DNA from 2 places in the Halobacillus sp. A1-3 genome. Region 2 is predicted to be linked to the other one. Evidence: a T-box and tRNA genes for the amino acid it is inferred to sense, from the RefSeq annotation. Region 2 holds a T-box; the other holds one or more tRNA genes.
What was found. A T-box is a leader RNA that pairs with one kind of tRNA and senses whether it is charged. The one in region 2 lies ahead of glyQ (glycine--tRNA ligase subunit alpha), so its partner is inferred to be a tRNA-Gly.

Region 1: it encodes a tRNA-Gly, which carries the amino acid that the T-box ahead of glyQ (glycine--tRNA ligase subunit alpha) is inferred to sense. The anticodon was not compared.

What each region holds. Positions count from the first base shown of each region.
Region 1 is NZ_JBPCEO010000012.1:107,625-117,748, reverse strand. It holds gene ade (adenine deaminase) at 1-466, opposite strand, end outside; gene ACRYKC_RS18805 (TraB/GumN family protein) at 663-1,835, shown strand; gene ACRYKC_RS18800 (hypothetical protein) at 1,931-2,401, shown strand; gene ACRYKC_RS18795 (hypothetical protein) at 2,661-3,209, shown strand; gene ACRYKC_RS18790 (hypothetical protein) at 3,434-3,880, shown strand; gene ACRYKC_RS18785 (DMT family transporter) at 4,026-4,913, shown strand; gene ACRYKC_RS18780 (hypothetical protein) at 5,234-5,422, opposite strand; tRNA gene ACRYKC_RS18775 (tRNA-Gly) at 5,714-5,787, shown strand; gene ACRYKC_RS18770 (ABC-ATPase domain-containing protein) at 5,935-7,644, shown strand; gene queG (tRNA epoxyqueuosine(34) reductase QueG) at 7,661-8,794, shown strand; gene ACRYKC_RS18760 (methylated-DNA--[protein]-cysteine S-methyltransferase) at 8,868-9,416, shown strand; gene ACRYKC_RS18755 (amidase domain-containing protein) at 9,499-10,124, shown strand, end outside.
Region 2 is NZ_JBPCEO010000007.1:104,003-114,126, reverse strand. It holds gene rpoD (RNA polymerase sigma factor RpoD) at 1-1,051, opposite strand, end outside; gene dnaG (DNA primase) at 1,084-2,904, opposite strand; gene ACRYKC_RS13420 (YaiI/YqxD family protein) at 2,939-3,403, opposite strand; gene ACRYKC_RS13415 (pyruvate, water dikinase regulatory protein) at 3,650-4,462, opposite strand; gene ccpN (transcriptional regulator CcpN) at 4,489-5,118, opposite strand; gene glyS (glycine--tRNA ligase subunit beta) at 5,201-7,285, opposite strand; gene glyQ (glycine--tRNA ligase subunit alpha) at 7,278-8,165, opposite strand; T-box leader at 8,238-8,410, opposite strand; gene recO (DNA repair protein RecO) at 8,498-9,247, opposite strand; gene ACRYKC_RS13390 (YqzL family protein) at 9,269-9,397, opposite strand; gene era (GTPase Era) at 9,522-10,124, opposite strand, start outside.

The sequences.
Region 1 (10,124 bases), on a different contig from region 2:
CCTCTGCTTTCAGGACTGCTCCGGCATTTTCAAAAGGTGTAGAGGGTACGCAAGAGGGAAGCATAAAATAGACGTCCAGGGGCAGCTGGTCGGAATTATCAATCATGAATTCGATACCTGTTTGACCGAGCACATTAGCGATTTCATGAGGGTCGGTAATTACTGATGTTACACCGTGCGGGAGGACAACCTTGGCGTATTCAGAAGGAGGGACCATAGAAGATTCAATATGGACGTGGCCATCGATGAAGGAAGGACAAACATAGCGACCTTTTGCATCGATGATTTCTTTACCTTCATATTGACCCAGGCCTACGATTTTTCCATTGGAGAGAGCTATGTCCATATCAAGCCATTCTAAATTGAAAACGTCTAATATACGGCCGTTTTTAATGACGACGTCAGCGGGTGAATTTTTACTGGCGATTTCAATATCTTTTTTTAACTCGTCTTTATTAGGACTCATATGATCTCTCCTTTTAGAGTAGCGGCAAATGTTTATAATAGTAGAAATGATTAATAGTGATTCTATACGTCTGTGTGTACTCTTGTCAATTCAGTGGAGGATGAGGAAATGTACGAATTTCATTCTCATTTGTTCCGTTCTGGTTTAGTATAATAGTGAAGATGATTATAGTTTACACGATAAAAGGAAGGTTTGTATGTCGACAATGGAAGAGAACATTACGAGGATCCAGTTAGGTGATAAAGAGTTGATCCTGATTGGAACGGCGCACGTATCAAAGCAAAGTGCTGAACAGGTGAAGCAAGTTATTGAAGATGAGCAGCCTGATTCAGTATGTGTAGAACTAGATGAGCAACGATATCAATCCATTAAAAACGGTGATCAATGGAAGAACACCGATATATTTCAAGTGATTAAACAAAAGAAGGCTTCACTTCTGTTAATGAACCTGGCTATTTCGTCTTTCCAAAAAAGAATGGCGAAACAGTTCGGTATCCAGGCTGGTCAGGAAATGATTCAAGGAATCGAATCAGCTGAAAAAACTGGGGCAAAGCTTGTTCTTGCAGACCGTAATATCCAAACAACGTTCGCCAGGATCTGGGGCAATATTGGTTTTTCAGGAAAGGCAAAACTTCTTCTTTCCATTATTTATAGTATATTCAGTAACGAAACGATCTCAGAAGAAGAGCTGGAAAAAATGAAATCCCAGGATATGCTGGATGGGATGCTGAAAGACCTTACAGATAATTTTCCAACGTTAAAGAAGCCGCTAATCGATGAGCGAGATCAATATTTGGCGCAAAAAATTAAAAACGCACTTGGCAATAAAGTAGTAGCTGTCCTGGGTGCGGCCCACGTTCCGGGGATTAAAGAAGAGATCCATAAAGATCATGATTTGAAAAAGCTGACGAAGCGACCTCCGAAATCGAAGTGGCCTAAGATCATCGGTTGGGCGATTCCAATTTTGATTATTTCGATTATCGCTTATACGTTTCTAGCAAACCCTGAAGCAGGTACACAGCAAACGATTAGCTGGGTGTTATGGAATGGAACATTCTCCGCAATTGGTACAGCAGCGGCACTTGCCCATCCTCTTGCCATTTTGACCGCTTTTGTAGCGGCACCGATTACGTCACTCAATCCATTGATTGCAGCCGGATGGTTTGCCGGTTTTGTACAAGCGTATTTCCGCAGGCCGAACGTAGCGGACTTTGATACATTATCTGAAGATGTAACAAGTGTGAAGGGGTTTTGGCGTAACAAAGTGACAAGAATTCTGCTAGTCGTCATCTTAGCGAATATCGGAAGCTCCCTTGGAACATTCATTGGTGGAGCGGACGTGATCCGATTATTCTTTGAAAATTTATAAAGTAGGAGAGAGCATTTACAAGTGCTCTCTTTTTTTGTTGGTAAAAAAGGTAATGAAGGGTTTTAATAGAAAAAGTAAACAAAGGAGGAGACGACATGAGAACGATGATTGGGTTAATGTTATTATTACTAATTGGATGTACAGGGAAAGCAGAAGAAACCTATACCATGGAAGACGCAAAAGCAGATGGCTACGTAGTCGTCGAGCATAAAGGGAATACCTTTGACCAGATCGTTCAAGGTGCAATCGAAATTGAGAACCTCCAGCAGATCAATAACGTACTTGAGGCTTTCAAAAATGGTAAAACACAGTCGGCGACCATTTATATATTTGATTCTGACGGCAATTACTATAAAAACAGCTTAAAAACGGAAGGGCGATCCATACAATTTGAAAATAACTATGGAGGATACAAAGGTGCACCTAAAGGGAGTTTCAGTTGTGAGTACATAGAAAAAAGAGGACCAATTGTTTACTTAGAAAGCTGCTCAAGAGAGAAAGGTGAAGACATATCGACCATGATTGGCTTTGTGGGATCAGAGAAAGAGTTCAAAGAAGCAAAGTAAAAAGATAATTTAGGACTAGGTTGGGTGCTTGAATGTGTAAGCGCCCGGCCTTTTGTATTGAGAAAATAGCTGTTTGTTCGTGTTTTATTTACAATATTTACACATAATGTTACGTTTATATTACAAATGATTACAAGATTTAGACTTTTTAAATATAGGCTTTGTTAACTAAAAAAACGGAATTTCCTCAAGAAGTGAAGGGTTTTATGGCCTTTTTAACCAGTTAACAGATCCATCATATAAAAAAGGATGAACGTGTATGAGTAATTTTATAAAAGGTACTTCCATTATTGGGGTTATTGTTCTCGGTATTGGCATCTGGCAATTAACAGTGAGCGATGGAATCGGCCAGAATAAAACAGCCGAAAAAACTGAACAGACAGAAGAGAAGACAGATGAAACTCATTATCAGACTGTAACCGTACAGTCAGAAGAGGAACAATCGGAAAACTTGAAGCGGCCGGATTATAGTGGTCAAACTCTTGTGAAGGATACCGTAGTGGCATCAATAAAAAATATGATTAATGAAGATAATCAAATAAGAGAACTGATTCATAAAATTGGAGAAGATAGAATCCAGGATGATTTGGCGTACGGAGCTCATAGTTATGACTGGAGAAAACTTGAGAGCGACACTGAAGAAAAGCAGCAATGGATCGATCAATTAATTGAGTTATCGGACCATAAGCAATTGAACGAAATGGCAGAGGAAGCGAGTGTGAATTTTTCTAAATCACTTAAGCAGAAAGACTTAAACTATTATTTTGAAGCGACAAAGAAATTTCAATATTTACGTATGAAATTGTAGAAGTAATGACCGCTAAATATCTATATTAATATAACGTTTACATATTTTTCCTACTTTTCTCTTAGGATAATTTTTTAGAAAATGTCGAGGGATTCGTTCCTTTTATACGGGGGCCCCTAAGGCTTTTGGTATTTTTTGTTTATTTTTCTCAGATTAAGTTTTCTTTCTTTCTTAGGCGGGGACATAACCTATGAAATATCATTAAGGAGGTTATGGAATTGTCCATGGCATTAAAAGAAAGGTTAAATTCTTCTAGTCTGGAAAATTTGCGTCAGGCGGCTGTTCTGGAATTCACGGAGGATGTTTTTGAGTCTGATAACTATTGCTCGCTTGAGGTATTAACTCCGGATGAACACCAACTGTATATCGTGAATCGAAATGACCGGACACTGACAATTCTTGGTATTTCAAAAGACATGGCAGTTACGAAGGAAACGTTGTTTACCCAGAGGATCATTTCTATGAAAGAATGGTTTGTGGATTACAGCATGTCAGACAATACACCTCCTCGAAAGCTTGAAATTGTGTTGATGGGCGGAAGAACGCTTTTAATTGAACCTGGACTATCGACGTCGCAAGAGAAGAATTACAAGAAGCCGGAATTCTCGAATCAAGTCAATGAAGACTTTGAGCGTCTCATCGCTGCATTGAAGAATACGGTTATCTTATAATTAAGATATCAATCCAAAGAGCCTTTGCTAAGGCTCTTTTTTTATGGGTAGTTTTGTTGTTCTGCTGTTAGCACTTTGATAAGATAATGGAAAGTTTCAGACCCGAGGGCAAGAAAGGGGAGGCTTGATGTATCCTTATCTACTAATGGTCTTAGTTGTAATGATGTATGCGGGAAACATCCTTACAGGTAAGGCCATCAATGAATTGCCGCCGTTCACCATTGCGTTCTTTCGTTTATTGATTGCATTTCTCGTTTTGCTTCCGATAGGGGGAAGGAGCCTAATAAGGGAACGATCTGTCTTTCTAGCACATAAGAAACCATTTCTAATGATGACTCTAACAGGGGTCACTTTTTTTAATACATTCATTTACGGAGCTCTTCAATTCACAACGGCCACGAATGTGGCTGTGCTTGAGACAGTCATTCCGGTAGTCACTGTTTTGCTAAGTTTCTTGATACTGAAAGAGAAACTACAAAAACTTCAGTGGTTAGGAATATTCTTATCTTTTATTGGGGCTGTTTGGGTAGTAATGGATGGAGAAGTTTTTAAGTTAACGAGTTTTCAATGGAACGCAGGAGATGGGATTATGATCGGAGCCATCTTAAGTTGGGCGTACTACTCTATAGTTGTGAAGCAATATATGCATCTCTTTCCTGCCTATGGGGCGATCTTAGCCATGACGTCCGTTTCCCTAATAGTTTTGGTTCCATTTGTAGCCATTGAATGGGTCCTTACTGGTATACCGACCTTAAGCAAACCAGAACATGTTATGGGATTCTTATACTTAGGTATTTTTCCATCCTTTATTGCGTTGGTCTTCTATAATCGGGCAGTGGAGTGGCTGGGACCTGCGAAGGCATCTATTTTTCTAAATTTCTTACCAGTCGTCACTATGGTTGGCGCGTACTTCTGGTTAGGAGAAAGAATTGGAATCATGGAGGTTCTAGGCGCATTGATGGTGATAATCGGAGTACTTATGACAACACAACTGAGACTTAAACGCCGATCTAGAAAATCCATCTCTGCATAATCGAAAGCATATTGGTTACATTAAAAGGTAACACCGTACAACCCAAACTTAATTTTAAACCTCCTTACTGATTTCTTAACGCTTCCATTGCAGCAACAACTGTGAAATAGCGGTGAATGCAAATTGTGGAGGTGAGGGGTTTGGATGCAAACACATTATTAGAATTCATAAGACTCTCCATCGATGTTCTCAACTTCCTAGCATTCCTCATATTCTCAACCATTTTCGTATTCAAATCGAAGCAAAGCTAAAAAGCTGCCATCTTGGCGGCTTTTTAGCTTGTGTTTATATTTATTAACTTCAAAAGCAAAAGAAACCTTTTATAAAAAGGAGTAGTAAATCCCTGTGGAAAGCAAGTACAAAGTGAATAAACCGAGGACAACGATGGTAAGAATAAAGTTCTTTTTCGAAAAGGAAACGACGATCGCATTGTTGGGATCAAAGACATAACTCCAAAAGAACAATCCCAGTACACCGAGCATACCGATTCCGAGGAGCAGATTAATCATACAGGGCCTCCTTTTTGAATACTCTCTAACTTTTTTATACGCAATAAACGATAAAAAGGTTTCAGTCTTACGAAATTTGTGAATAGGTACATATGGACTAGTTTTCTTTGGAAATGTCCTCAGTATAATAGGTATAACTTTTTAGACTATTCATCTATGTAAATAAGAGATTAATTTTTCGACAAAAAATCGTAAATTTCGTGTTGCATCGATAGAATTCGGTTGTTATAATTACAAATGTACTTCTGAGAGAGGTATAAAAATTACCTCGATACGAAAAAAATACCAAATGCGGGTGTAGTTTAATGGTAAAACCTCAGCCTTCCAAGCTGATGACGAGGGTTCGATTCCCTTCACCCGCTCCATTACTTTCTGTGTAGAGAGTACGCTATTATTTATACAATGTGAGCCAACGCAGTGTTTCGTTAAAAGTAACGAAGCATTGCGTTTTTTAATGAAGTAAAAAGGATATCCCTATACTAGACCATTCTTTCATAGGAGGATTCCAGATTATGAAAAAACTACAGCAGCAATTAAAACAAATTGATGGAAAAAGTTATAAAGGTTACAAACAAATCCAGGGGAAGTATTCCTTTGCTGATTTTGAACTATTTATTGACTACGTACAGGGTGATCCTTTCGCAGCCCCATCTAAAATAAGAGTACGTATTCCTAGCGAAAAAAGATCGGTGCAATCCTCTTGGAAAGAAACATCGCGCCGAAAAGTTTATACAGAAGACAGGCTGACGCGTGCGGTAGCTAGATCTGTCAATAAGAATCACATCCAAGTAAAAGGTTCTGGAAAAAGCGGGATGGTTGCGATTGATCAGCCGGGGCAGGAAATCCTGGAACGAACGGCGGTTTCCCTCAATCATCAAGATGTGACGGTTTGTTTGACAGTTGGGCTCCCGGCTAATGGAAGACGCATTAACGGAAAAGAAGCAGAGAAGCTTTTCTTCAAAGTAATCCCGGAAGTCGTGAAGGATTCTGTTTTTGCGATAAAAGATGAGGAGCTAGAAAAAGCATGTGAGCTGGCCGATCAACATGAAGCCATTGAGAAAAAGATGAAGGAAAATGATTGGATTTCCTTTATAGCAGACGGCTCGATTTTACCCAGGGAAAGTGGTATCAGTGATCGTCCGATGAAAAATGCCGTACCGTTTAAGAGTCCTGAAGAGAACCGGGTTTCTTTTTCTATCCCTCATAAAGAAGAACCAATCACTGGAATGGCTCTAGAGAAGGGGATTGTATTAATTGTCGGAGGCGGTTATCATGGTAAAAGTACCCTCTTGAATGCGATGGAGCGTGGGGTGTATCCTCATATCAGAGGGGACGGCAGAGAGTATGTAATTACAGACCCGCAAGCCGTGAAAGTAAGGGCTGAGGATGGACGTCAGGTTACGAATGTTGATATCTCCCCGTTTATAAAAAACCTTCCTCATGGGGCGGACACGACTCAATTTTCTACGGAAAATGCAAGCGGGAGTACGTCTCAGGCAGCGAATGTTATTGAAGCGTTAGAAGCCGATGCTCATACGCTGCTCATTGATGAAGATACTAGCGCGACAAATTTCATGATCCGGGATGAACGGATGCAGGAGTTAGTCGTCAAAGAAAAAGAGCCAATTACACCATTTATCGATAAAATTAAACAAATGCGTGATGACCTGGATGTATCCACTATCCTAGTAATGGGTGGTTCAGGTGATTATTTCAATGTGGCCGATGACGTGATCATGATGGATCAGTATGTACCTCATAACGTAACGGAAAAAGCGAAAGAAATTGCCGAGCGTTATCCTAGTCAAAGAACTGCAATGAGCGAGCAGGAGTTCGGAGCAATTCCTAAGCGCTCCTTTTTGCCGGCAAGTCTTCAAACTAGACGTGGCAAGAAAGAAAAGGTTCAGGCCAAAGGGAAAACAACGATTATCATGGGTAGAACAGACATCGACCTCGATGGCGTCGAACAGTTGGTAGATCCGTCTCAGACGCGGCTTATCGCAGATTTAATTATGCATCTCGATAAAAAAGGCATTTTGAAAGAAGAGCAGTCGTTGAGTCAGCTGCTTGAGAATATTGAACAGCAAATAGATACAAAGGGACTCGCTGCATTCGCCCCATTTAAAGATCAGCACCCAGGGGAATTGGCGCGTCCACGTCGTTTTGAAATTGCTGCGACGCTGAATCGGATCCGAACAGCAAAAGTAAAAGATATAAGATAGAAAGGAGGAAGTCAGGGTGGATTTTCACAAGTTCAAAGAAGAGGTTATTGCCTACAGCAAGGAAATTGGCATCGACAAGATTGGTTTTGCCTCAGCAGACGTGTTCGGTGAGTTAAAAGCCCGACTGAAGCGTCAAGAAGCGCTTGGTTATCAGTCCGGGTTTGAAAAAGGAAGCGTAAACGAACGAACAGAACCAAGTCGTTTACTTCCGGGTGCTCAATCGATCATTTCCATTGCCCTGGCTTACCCCTCAAAAATGCACGATGCGCCTAAAAGTAGGAAAGGCGATCGACGCGGGATCTTCTGCCGTGCATCATGGGGACAGGATTATCATGATGTGCTGCGGGATCGCCTTAATAAACTGGGGGCTTTTATTCAAGAACATTTTCCAGAAGTTGAACTGAAATCAATGGTGGACACAGGTGAGTTATCTGACCGTGCTGTTGCTGAGCGCGCAGGCATCGGATTCAGTGGTAAGAATTGCGCCGTGATCACTCCGGAGTTCGGTTCATATGTATATTTAGGAGAACTTGTTACGAATATTCCTTTTGCTCCAGATGATCCGGTAGATGATAGCTGCGGAGATTGCAATATTTGTGTAGATGCATGCCCAACGGGAGCGCTTGTGCAAGGCGGTCAGTTGAATGCTCAGCGCTGCATTGCATTTCTAACGCAGACGAAAGGGTTTTTACCTGATGAATTCCGCAGTAAAATCGGAAACCGGCTTTATGGATGCGATACGTGTCAGACCGTATGTCCAAAGAATAGAAAGAAGGACTTCCACCACCATCAGGAGTTCGAACCGGACCCAGAGGTTGTGAAGCCTAAATTGACACCCCTGCTGTCGATATCGAACCGCCAGTTTAAAGAAAAGTTCGGCTTTATATCCGGTTCATGGAGAGGGAAAAAACCGATCCAGCGAAATGCCATTTTAGCTCTGGCCCATTATCGTGATGAAACGTCCATCAACGAATTAATTCGTCTGATGAATGACGATCCCAGACCCGTGATTCGCGGCACAGCTGCCTGGGGTCTTGGAAAAATAGGCACGCCAGAGTGCTTTGAAGCTGTTGAAGAAGCAATGGCGAAGGAAAATGACAAACAAGTCCTCTATGAGATGGAAAAAGGGCTGCAATTTGCTAAACTATGACGATTTGTACCTTTTCATCTACTAAAGAGTTTTGTATAATAGAAAAAACTGTTAAATAAAGAAGGGGTTGTCTATGAACCATCGGTCTTTCTTATATTATGACACTTTTACTACTCCTTTAGGTCCGATGACCGTACTAACGAACGATGAAGGAGTATGTCGCATCGATTATGGACATTATGAAGACCGTATTGCTTCTTACCAATCATGGAAAAAGAAGCACTTTCTCAAAGGTGAACTGGTCTATGATCCAGATCATAAATATGTAAAACTAACAAAAGATGAAATTGAAGAATATTTTAATGGAACACGAATTGATTTTACGGTTCCTTTGAATTGTTATGGAACAGAGTTTCAAAGAAAGGTATGGAGAACATTGCTGCATAACGTACCTTACGGTGAAACTCGATCGTATAAAGATATTGCTGCTGCTATGCATACCCCTAAAGCTATTCGTGCCGTAGGGGGAGCGGTTAATCAAAATCCGTTTTCTATTATTGTTCCCTGCCACCGAGTGATCGGAAGTAATGGCAAGCTTGTAGGATATGCAGGTGGTATTGAGAAGAAACAACAATTGCTAGAATTTGAGAAAAATCATGTGGTCTTACCAAATAGTCAATAACTGTCTTCCCTTAAAGGGAGACAGTTTTTTTGTTGTATGGGATCGTTCCCTTTTTCATAGGATGTAAAAAGGGGGAGAGGGCATGAATCCTACTCATCAACTTCAGACTTACTGGCAGCGCGTCATTGATCGTTTAGTGGATCAAGAAGAAGAGCAGTGGTTACATAAAAAAGTTCGAGGGTTGGAAAAACGAGGGCATAGGGTAGAGCGTGCCACCTTCCGCATTAAACCGTATCATCGTATTGCATACGATCGAAAGGAAAGCATTCGATATATGCTATTCCTTTCTCTTTTAATAAAAGATGGAAAAAAGGTATATATGGAGGAAGGGATATACGAGGGTCTCGCTTTATTAGAGCGAAATGAAATCATTCATCAATCCGTGTCGACAGAGGCACCGTATACTTCTGGCCTTTCGCCGAGTGCGGAATTTGTTGAGAAGGAAGATAGGAAAGGTCCACCTTTTTCATATAACCGAAGAGAGGCGGTTCGCTATGCCGAACGATGGTGGGACAGTTACAATTCTGCTTACAAGCATTTTGATTTGGATTGTACGAACTATATTTCTCAGTGTCTAAGAGCCGGTGGTGCCCCAACGTGGGGGCTCCCGAACCGTGCGAGAGGCTGGTGGTACACAGGAAAAAATTGGAGCTACAGTTGGGCTGTGGCCAATTCGCTGCGCTGGTATCTCAGTGGTTCACGGCAAGG
Region 2 (10,124 bases):
TCTCACGAGTTACACCAAACACTTTACCTACTTCTTCAAGGGTCCTTGTTCGGCCATCGTCTAGCCCAAAGCGTAAGCGTAATACGTTTTCTTCGCGATCTGTCAGTGTATCGAGCACATCCTCTAATTGTTCTTTCAATAATTCATAGGCTGCATGATCTGAAGGGGATGTTGCTTCCTGATCTTCAATAAAGTCTCCAAGATGAGAATCATCTTCCTCACCAATTGGTGTTTCCAATGAGACAGGTTCTTGAGCGATCTTCAGGATTTCACGTACTTTATCCGGAGTTAATTCCATGTCTTGAGCAATCTCTTCGGGTGTCGGCTCCCTGCCTAAATCTTGAAGAAGTTGACGTTGCACTCGAATCAACTTATTAATCGTTTCCACCATGTGAACAGGAATACGAATGGTACGTGCTTGGTCAGCAATCGCACGTGTAATTGCTTGGCGAATCCACCATGTAGCATACGTACTGAATTTGTAGCCTTTTCGATAATCGAATTTTTCTACGGCTTTAATGAGCCCCATGTTTCCTTCTTGAATCAGATCAAGGAACAACATTCCGCGACCTACATATCTTTTTGCAATACTTACTACAAGACGCAAGTTAGCTTCTGCTAAATCTCGTTTCGCTTCTTCATCACCGTTCTCAATCCGCTGGGCAAGACTGATTTCATCTTTTGCTGATAATAGATTGACACGACCAATCTCTTTTAAATACATACGCACAGGGTCGTTAATTTTAACACCTGGAGGTACACTAAGGTCATTAAGGTCGAATTCTTCTTCTTTATCGAGCTGCTTCATGCTTGGATCAGTTTCAGAATCACCTATAACCTCAACACCTTGGTCATTTAAGTGTTCATAAAATTCATCCATTTGATCGGAGTCAAGCTCGAAATTGGAAAGCTTCTCAGCTACTTCTTCATAGGCAAGGACTCCTCGTTTTTTCCCTATTTCCAACACTTGTTCTTTTGCTTGCTCAAGTGTCAATTCATTAGTATTTTCAGTTTCTTTAGAACGTGATGGCTGTTGTTGCTTATCTGCCATAAGTCCCCCTCCTTCCAACATATCTACACAAACTATGAATGAGTGCTTCTCAGTTCTTTCTTAAGGCGAATGATTTTCATAGCAATCTCAGCTGCTTTAATGGGTTCATTTTGTTGTTCTGCTCTTTTTAATTCAGCCTCAAGAGTCTTTATTTCTGTACGATCACTATTCTCTGCTTTAACAGCTGCAATATAATCGTGTAATTCTTGATCAGACACTTCTTCACTTAATGAGTTCATTGCTAATTCTATAACCAGATTCTTTAAAGCGGCATCATCCAGCTTTTCTACAAATTGACTTACATCTGAATCATTACCGTCTTCATAATATGCATAAAGATGAGTAACAATCACCTGATGATCGGAGATATTGAATCCGCCTCCTAATTCCTCCTGAACTTTATCAGCTATCAGCGGATCTTTCAACATATATGCAATGAGCTTCCTTTCTGCATTGTGAAAAGCGGGAAGCAATCTATTTTGAATAGGTGAATAGCTTTTACGATTAGTATGACGATTCTGCTCTACGTTATCCCGTGACGATGCTTTTTGCCCCCTGATCCGCTGAACTTCTTCTTTCAGCGTTTCAACAGACATTTCAAATTCATTAGCTAATTCATTAATGTAATGTTCTCGTTCTACGGCTCGTTCAAGTAAAGCGACCTCTTGTAATACGTTTTCGATATAAGCGATCCGATCTCCTTCTAATTGAAGGTTGTAATCCCTTCTAAGATAGCTCATCACAAACGAAATGTAAGTATCGCTTGTATCAAGCACCTCTTTCTGAAACCGATCTCCACCATTTTTTTGTATAAAATCATCCGGATCCAATCCATCTGGAATTCTGGCAACGAAGGTTTGGCATCCAACTGCCTTCATCGTTTTTGCAGCTTTAACTGCTGCTTCTATACCAGGCTGATCACCATCGTAGCAAATAATTACTTTGTCAACGTAGCGTTTCAGCAGGTTCGCCTGGCTGCTCGATAAAGATGTTCCCATCGTAGCAACTCCATTATGGACTCCGGCTTGATCTGCCGAAATAACATCTCCAAACCCTTCAAACAAGATGACTGCTTTTTGTTTCCTGATGGAGGATCGTGCCTGGTCAAAATTATAGAGTAGCCTTCCTTTATGAAACAGTTCGGTTTCCGGACTGTTTAAATACTTTGGCTCCTGGTTTCCAAGGGCACGGCCTGCAAATGCTACTGTTTTCCCAAGATGATTCCTCAGCGGGAAAATAACTCTTCCCCTGAATCTATCAGCGTATTCGCCCTGATCGTTTGAACTGAGCAACCCTGCTTTAACCATCGTCTGGGGATGAAAGCCTTTTTTCTCAAGAAACGTCACAACAAAATCTTTGGAGTTAGGAGAATAACCAAGCTGGTACTTTTTGATCGTATCTTCTGTAAATCCGCGATCAATTAAATATTGATAAGCTGCTTTTCCGTCTTTCGAATTCCGTAACAAATGGTTATAGAGCTTGGTAAGCCATTGATGAGCTTCTAATACACTTTGTGATTCTTCACTGTGTTGGGCAGGCTCTTCTTTAGTCCATTGTTCAGGCAATTCAATATCCGTCTGTTCAGCTAATTGCTTAACCGCCTGTATGAAACTGAAGCCTTCAATCTCCATGAGGAAGGTGTACACATTCCCTCCCTTTCCACATCCAAAGCAATGAAAGATTTGCTTATCAGCAGAAACGGAAAAAGAAGGAGTGTTTTCCCCGTGAAAAGGGCAAAGTCCAAAATAGTTTCTTCCTTGTTTTTTCAAGTCGACATATCCACCTATTATGTCAACAATATCCGTTGACCGGCGAATTTCATCTACTTTTTCTTCTGGAATGTGTCCAGCCATACTTCATCACCACTAAACAAATATTCGATGCTCTTTACTTAAAACCTTCAATTTGAGACAACATTTTTTCCAGTTGACCGCGAAAGTACTCTCGGTCTGCCTTCGTAAAAGCTGACGGACCCTTCCATTTCCTGGTGCGTTTCATCGTTTGCTGACGGATATGCTTTTGCTCCATTATAGTATTCGCTTCATCTTCTTTAACTAGTTTACCTCGCGGTGTAATTACATAAACCCCTTTGGATGTCAATAATACAGCGAGCGACAAATCTTGAGATACAACTAGATCTCCTGCCTTCGAATGATTAATAATGTATAAATCGACGGACTGGGATCCATGATCTAAAAATGTCCAATTTTGATCGAGTTTATCCGGGCTATAATGGTTTACTGTGGCTACAAATTTTGGTGTGACACAAAAGCTTGAACAAACCTCGACAATTTCATCTTGAACGGGACAGCTGTCGGCATCCACCCACACATTTTGAATTTGTTTTGACATAGTATCACTATTTCTACAATCAAACATAGAATCCTTCTTAATTTAGAATGTTTTATTTTTCTGAAAAGTGTTTCCTAGTCCCAAAGTTCTAACTGATCATCAACTCTATTTTGAAAATCAAACGTTTTTTTCACAAATAATTATTATAATACATTACCTCCATATTTGCTATATCTAATTTTACCTATTTTTCATTCTTCCCAACAAAAGTCGCGCTTAACCATAGCGCGACTTTTGTTCATTTGACTATTCTTGAGATTTTTCTCGTAATTTATTCATAATTACATTTGCTGTTTCCTCAACAGCCTTGTTGGAAACATCAATAACTTCACAACCAATCCGGTCAACGACCCGATTAAAGTGCTGAATTTCCTGTTCAATTCTATCAATATTGGCATAGCTGGCTTGAGAACCCAACCCAAGTGATCTCAGCCTTTCTTTTCTTATATCGTTCAGTTTTTCTGCACTGATTTTTAAGCCAATACATTTACTCTTATCTACCCGAAACAATTCTGAAGGCGGCTTGACTTCCGGCACAATAGGTACATTCGCAACCTTCAGCCGTTTATGGGCTAAGTATTGAGACAAAGGAGTTTTTGATGTGCGTGATACACCAATCAAAACAATATCTGCCTTCGATATTCCACGAGGATCTCTGCCATCATCATAACGCACGGCAAATTCTATAGCTTCTACACGTTTAAAATAATCCTCATCCAATTTATGAACTAATCCCGGTTCCAACCGAGGTTCGATGTCAAAATGTCGTTCCATCGCTTCCATCATTGGTCCCATAATATCAACGCATTCAATGTTATGTTTTTTTGCTTCCTCTAATAAATGCTTTCGAAATTCAGGAATAACTAAAGTAAATCCGATCATAGCTCCCTGGGCTTTTGCTTGCTGAACAGCTTCATTGATCGTTCCCTTATCTTCTACATAAGGAATGCGCTGAAGGTCAAAAGGACCGTCATCAAATTGACTTAAAGCTGCTTTAACAACAAGCTCTGCCGTTTCCCCTACCGAATCTGAAAGTACATAAATGAATGGTTTCCCCATCGTCACCCTCCTCACTATTGTATAACCTATATATGTTGATCACGGGCAAGCTCGACTAGAGCCTTTGTAATATTTGTCTTTGTTAATCTACCTATCACTTCTAAACCATCATCTGCGGTCTTTACTACGGGTAGAGCATCGATTTGTTTGTCTATTAATTTCTGCGCAGCATCGAGCAGAAGGTCGTCTTGTTCGCAAATGGTAATGTTAGGCATGCGTGTCATGATGATATGCACAGGAACTGAGGTTAGATCTTGGTTTCCAATGCTTGCACGCAGTAAATCCTTTCTTGAGAGCACGCCGGCTAGATGAGAAGCCTCATTAGTCACAAATAAAGTTCCGACATCCTCAAGAAACATCGTACAGATCGCGTCATATACAGAGACGTCCTCTTCTACTACGATTGGGACAGACTGATATTCCTGCACTTTAAACTTCTTCAGCTTTTCTGTTAACAATTCAGACCCAGTCTTTCCTGTAAAGAAATAACCTACACGAGGTCTCGCGTCCAAGAATCCAGCCATTGTCAAAATGGCCAGATCGGGACGCAAGGTCGCTCGTGTCAAGTTCAATTGGTCCGCTATATTTTCTCCGGTAATAGGTCCGTTATCTTTGACGATTTGAATTATCTGCTCTTGACGGTTGGAGAGTTCCAAACTTTCACCACCCTGATCACGTAATGTGACATACTATTTCATTATTATAGCTCATTTTCAATCCAGGGTAAAAGAAGGAGCCTTAGAATTGTTGTTTCCATTCAATCGCATTTAAATCAGCAAATGCTTTAATGTCCGAGGCTATTTTGTTTAGAAGACTCAATCTATTATTTTTGATTTTCTCATCCTCTGCCATGACCATAGTATAGTCAAAGAACTTGTGGATTGGTTGAGCCAACTGTGCCAAAACTTCAAGAGCACTTGCCGGAACCTCATGATTCAAGGCTTCTACAAAATCTTCATGCACCTCAGAATACGCTTGATAAAGTTCACGCTCTGACTCATTTTCAAATAAATCAGGGTTCACACTATAGCTGTCCGCTTTCTTCGCAAGGTTCAAAACACGGCCCAAGGCTTCATGCACAGGTTTAAAACTTACATCTTGTCGTTTGTCAACTAGTAACTTTGCCTTTTCCAATGTAGTTGGATAAATATGAATGCCATTTGTCAACACTGCTTCCACTACATCTGGATCAATCTGGTCCTCTCGCAGCAAATAAGCAGCTCGCACTCTAAAGAATTCATGAAGATCCTTTCTTATTTCACTCTCTTCTCGAGTCGGCAGCTCCAATTCTTGATAGAACTGATGAACGAGATCGATCAGTTTCTCAACTTCAATCTTCCATCCCTTATTGTTCAGCGTTTGCAAGATTCCAAGAGCCTGCCTTCTCAGTCCGTATGGATCCTGTGATCCAGTAGGAATAATACCAATAGAGATACTTCCGACAATCGTATCTAGTTTGTCTGCAATACTGACGATAGCGCCAATTGTCGTAGATGGGAGTTTACCATTTGCCTGTCTAGGCATGTAATGTTCGTTAATCGCCGCTGCCACTTCTTCATCTTCGCCAAACAGCCGGGCATACTTTTCTCCCATAACACCTTGCAGCTCTGTGAACTCATCGACCATTTGAGTAACAAGATCAAATTTGCATATTTCAGCTGCTCTTTTAGCTTGTTGTTTTTCTCTTTTCCCAAGATCAAGCCACTCGCTGACTTTACTTGTAATGGCGACAACCCGGTTTACTTTATCTGCAAGTGTACCTAGTTCTTCTTGATAAACCATTCTGTTAAGCTTAGCTAGTTTTTCATCAATGGAGCCCTTTTGATCTTCTTCATAAAAGAATTGAGCATCTTTCAACCGTGCTTTTAAGACCTTGTCGTTTCCTTTTGCAACAACATCTAAATGCTGATCGTCACCGTTTCGGACACCAACGAAGTAGGGAAGAAGTTCTCCAGTAGTTGAACGAACAGGGAAGTATCTTTGGTGTTCTTTCATCGATGTGATCAGTGCTTCTTCTGGAACAGCAAGAAACTCCTTGTTGAACTCTCCGCTGAAAGCCGTCGGAAACTCGACTAAATGCGTCACTTCATTTAACAAACCTTCATCGAGTATAAGTTTCCAGTTATTCTCCTTTTCCAGCTCCAACAGTTGCTTTCGAATCTCGTTTTTTCTGTCTTCTACTGATGCCATCACGTACTGATCCTTCAAAGACTCTTCATAATCTTCCGCCTGGGAAAGAGAGAACTGTTCTCCTAAGAAACGATGTCCAAAGGTAATTCGGTCTGTCGACACGTTCTCGATTGAAAAAGGAACCACATCCTCGCCAAACAGAGCAACTATCCAGCGAATTGGACGAATGTAGCGCATTTCGTAACTTCCCCATCTCATATTCTTAGGAAAGTTCAAATCGAGGAAAACAGCACGAAAGTCTTCTAGCAATTCTGACGTCGCTTGTCCTTCGATGAATTTCGTAACATGGACGTATTCTGTGCCTTTGATTTCCTTAAAGTAGATATCGTCTACTTCTTTCCCTTGTCCTTTAGAAAAGCCAATAGCTGCTTTTGTCCAATCACCATTCTCGTCTATCGCGATCTTTTTGGCTGGACCTTTGGCCTCTTCTTCAATGTCTGGCTGCTTCTCAGAGACATCTGAAACTTGCACTGCTAACCTTCGTGGGGTAGCGAAACCTTTAATATCTCCATAGGGAATGCGGTGGTTATCAAACCACGCTTGAGTTTTTGAAACAAGTTGAGTTAAGGCGTCATCGATAAACCTTGCCGGCAGCTCTTCTACACCCAGTTCAAACAAGACCGTTTTATTCATGCTTATCCTCCTCAATTTCAAGCATTGGGAATCCTAGTCGTTCTCTCTCTTCTACATAGGTGTTAGCAATCTTTCTTGCCAAATTTCGAACCCTTGAGATATAGCCGGTTCTTTCCGTTACACTAATGACTCCCTTGGCATCAAGCAGGTTGAATGTATGAGAACACTTAAGAACGTAGTCATAAGCTGGAAATACCAGCCCTTTTTCCATAATTCGTTCGGCTTCTTTTTCATATACTGAGAATAAATTAAAGAGCATTTCTTCATCTGACTCCTCAAATGTGTAGGTGGAATGCTCATATTCAGGCTGCAAGAAAATATCGCCTACGGTCACACCATTCGTCCACTCCAATTCAAACACGTTTTCTTTATCCTGGATGTAAGACGCAAGACGCTCTAAACCATAAGTGATTTCCGCGGAGACCGGACGAGCTTCCAGTCCACCAATTTGCTGGAAATAAGTAAACTGAGTGATTTCCATTCCGTCTAACCAAACTTCCCAGCCTAGGCCTGCAGCTCCTAAGGTTGGGTTTTCCCAGTTATCTTCCACGAAGCGAATATCATGCTTATTAGGGTCAATCCCAAGTGCTCTTAATGAGTCTAAATAAAGTTCCTGAATATTGTCAGGGGATGGTTTCATAATAACTTGGAATTGATGGTGCTGGTAAAGTCTATTAGGATTCTGACCGTATCTGCCATCTGCTGGACGTCTTGATGGTTCCACATAAGCAACGTTCCATGGCTCTGGACCTAGACTGCGCAACAGCGTCATTGGTGACATTGTCCCCGCACCTTTCTCTGTATCATAAGCCTGCATTAGCAGACACCCTTGATCTGACCAATGTTTCTGAAGTGTCAATATCATATTTTGAATATCCATGCGATCCCTCCTTGTTTAGTTGAGAAAAGAGGTAGAAGTACAACAAAAACCCCGTCTCTATGCCTTCGTAGACATAGGGACGGGGTTTCCGCGGTTCCACCCTATTTGCTTCCATATGTAATGGAAGCCGCTTTAAGAATGTTTGCTCCAGAACGCCTTCACCGATCCATAACGCTTGTCTTCCACCGTCACAAGCTCGCTATTGTCCTTGGGAGTCGGTTACTACTTTCCTTCAACACAATGTATTAGTAAGTAATAGAATCATACTGAATTCACAGATCGTTGTCAATCCATTCAATGACTTTGGAACAGTGTAAAGCTAAAGACTAGACCTATTCTTCTTTAAACAAATCAAGCTGCTTTAAGAACTTTCTAGACTTTATAAAATAACCACCATAACGATCATAGTACTCATCAATGATGTGACGCAATAACTTTTTATTTTGCTCTTTCATCGATATTTGGCCGAGCCGTTTGACATCCATATGTAAAAATAATCGTAAAAGCTTTGCAAGGGTTTCACTTAAACCGAAAGCATCTGGATCTCTGTGCTTGCATCGAAAACAGAGAAGCCCTCCTTCACTTAGGGAAAAATTGAAAGGACCTTCTTCTCTTCCACAGTTTGTGCATCGATCGACGATAGGTGCGAAACCTGCTTTTTTAAACAGTTTCAATTCGTACATAAGGGTAAGGATCTCAGCATCTTTTCCTTCATTCATCCACAGCAATGTTTGTAAAAATTGTTCATAGACAAAAGGATCCGGTTGTTTTTCATCGATCAGTTTATCTGTCATTTCAGCCAAATAGGAAGCATAAGCAGTTTTGACGATATCCTCTCGTATAGAGCGAAGGGAAGATATCATTTCCCCTTGGCTCAAGGAGCCCAATCCGGACCCTATCTGAATGAGATACATTCCATGGATAAAAGGTTGAGTCACCGATGACATGCGGCTTTTCGGCTTTTTGGCACCTCGTGCCATTACACCGATTTTACCCTTCTCTCTCGTCATCAAGGTGACTATTTTGTGTGTTTCTCCATAATCCCTTGTACGGATAACAATGCCTTCAATCTTTTCTAACAAAGCGTTCACCTGCTTCTGATGTTACAAATTCAGATCTTCTGAAGACTCTGGTTCAGGTGAGGAAATTTGTGTTTCACGAGACTGCTGATCTTGAGACTCCAATTCTTTCATCAATAAATAGCTCTCAATACTGCCTGTTTGTCTGAACATATTCCATGAAAGCTTATCGAGCACAAGAAACACCGCCTTTCGTATAATCATTTCAAAGTGTAGTGATTATGATCTTAGAATGCTTCCTCACACTGAATTCATAAGTCTTAAATTTTTCCAGATGTTAATATTCGTCCTCACGATAACCAAAATCACTGAGTTGAATTTGCTTATTTCTCCAATCTTTTTGGACCTTAACCCATAGTTCCAAATAGACTTTACTGCCTAGTAAAGATTCGATATCCTTTCTCGCTCGTTTCCCAATTTCTTTGAGCATGCTTCCTTGTTTTCCGATAATAATTCCTTTTTGGGATTTACGCTCAACAATGATAGCTGCTTGGATATAGACGGCATTTGAATTGTCCCTTGGTTCAATTCCCTCAATAACAACCGCGATGGAATGTGGAATTTCTTCTCTAGTCAGATGCAGGACTTTTTCACGGATGAATTCACTAATGACAAACCGTTCAGGATGATCTGTGATTTGATCCTCTGGATAAAACTGTGGCCCCTCAGGCAAGTGACTTTTAAGAACCTGGAGAAGGTTATCGACATTGTTCCCTTCTAATGCTGAAATAGGAACAATCTCTTCAAAGTCAAGCTTTTCCTTGTAGTGCTCAATTAGGGGAAGCAGCTGATCAGGATGAACTTTATCAATTTTATTAATGATAAGGAAAACTGGCTGTTCCACTCTCTGTAATCGATCAAGAATAAATTGATCTCCTCG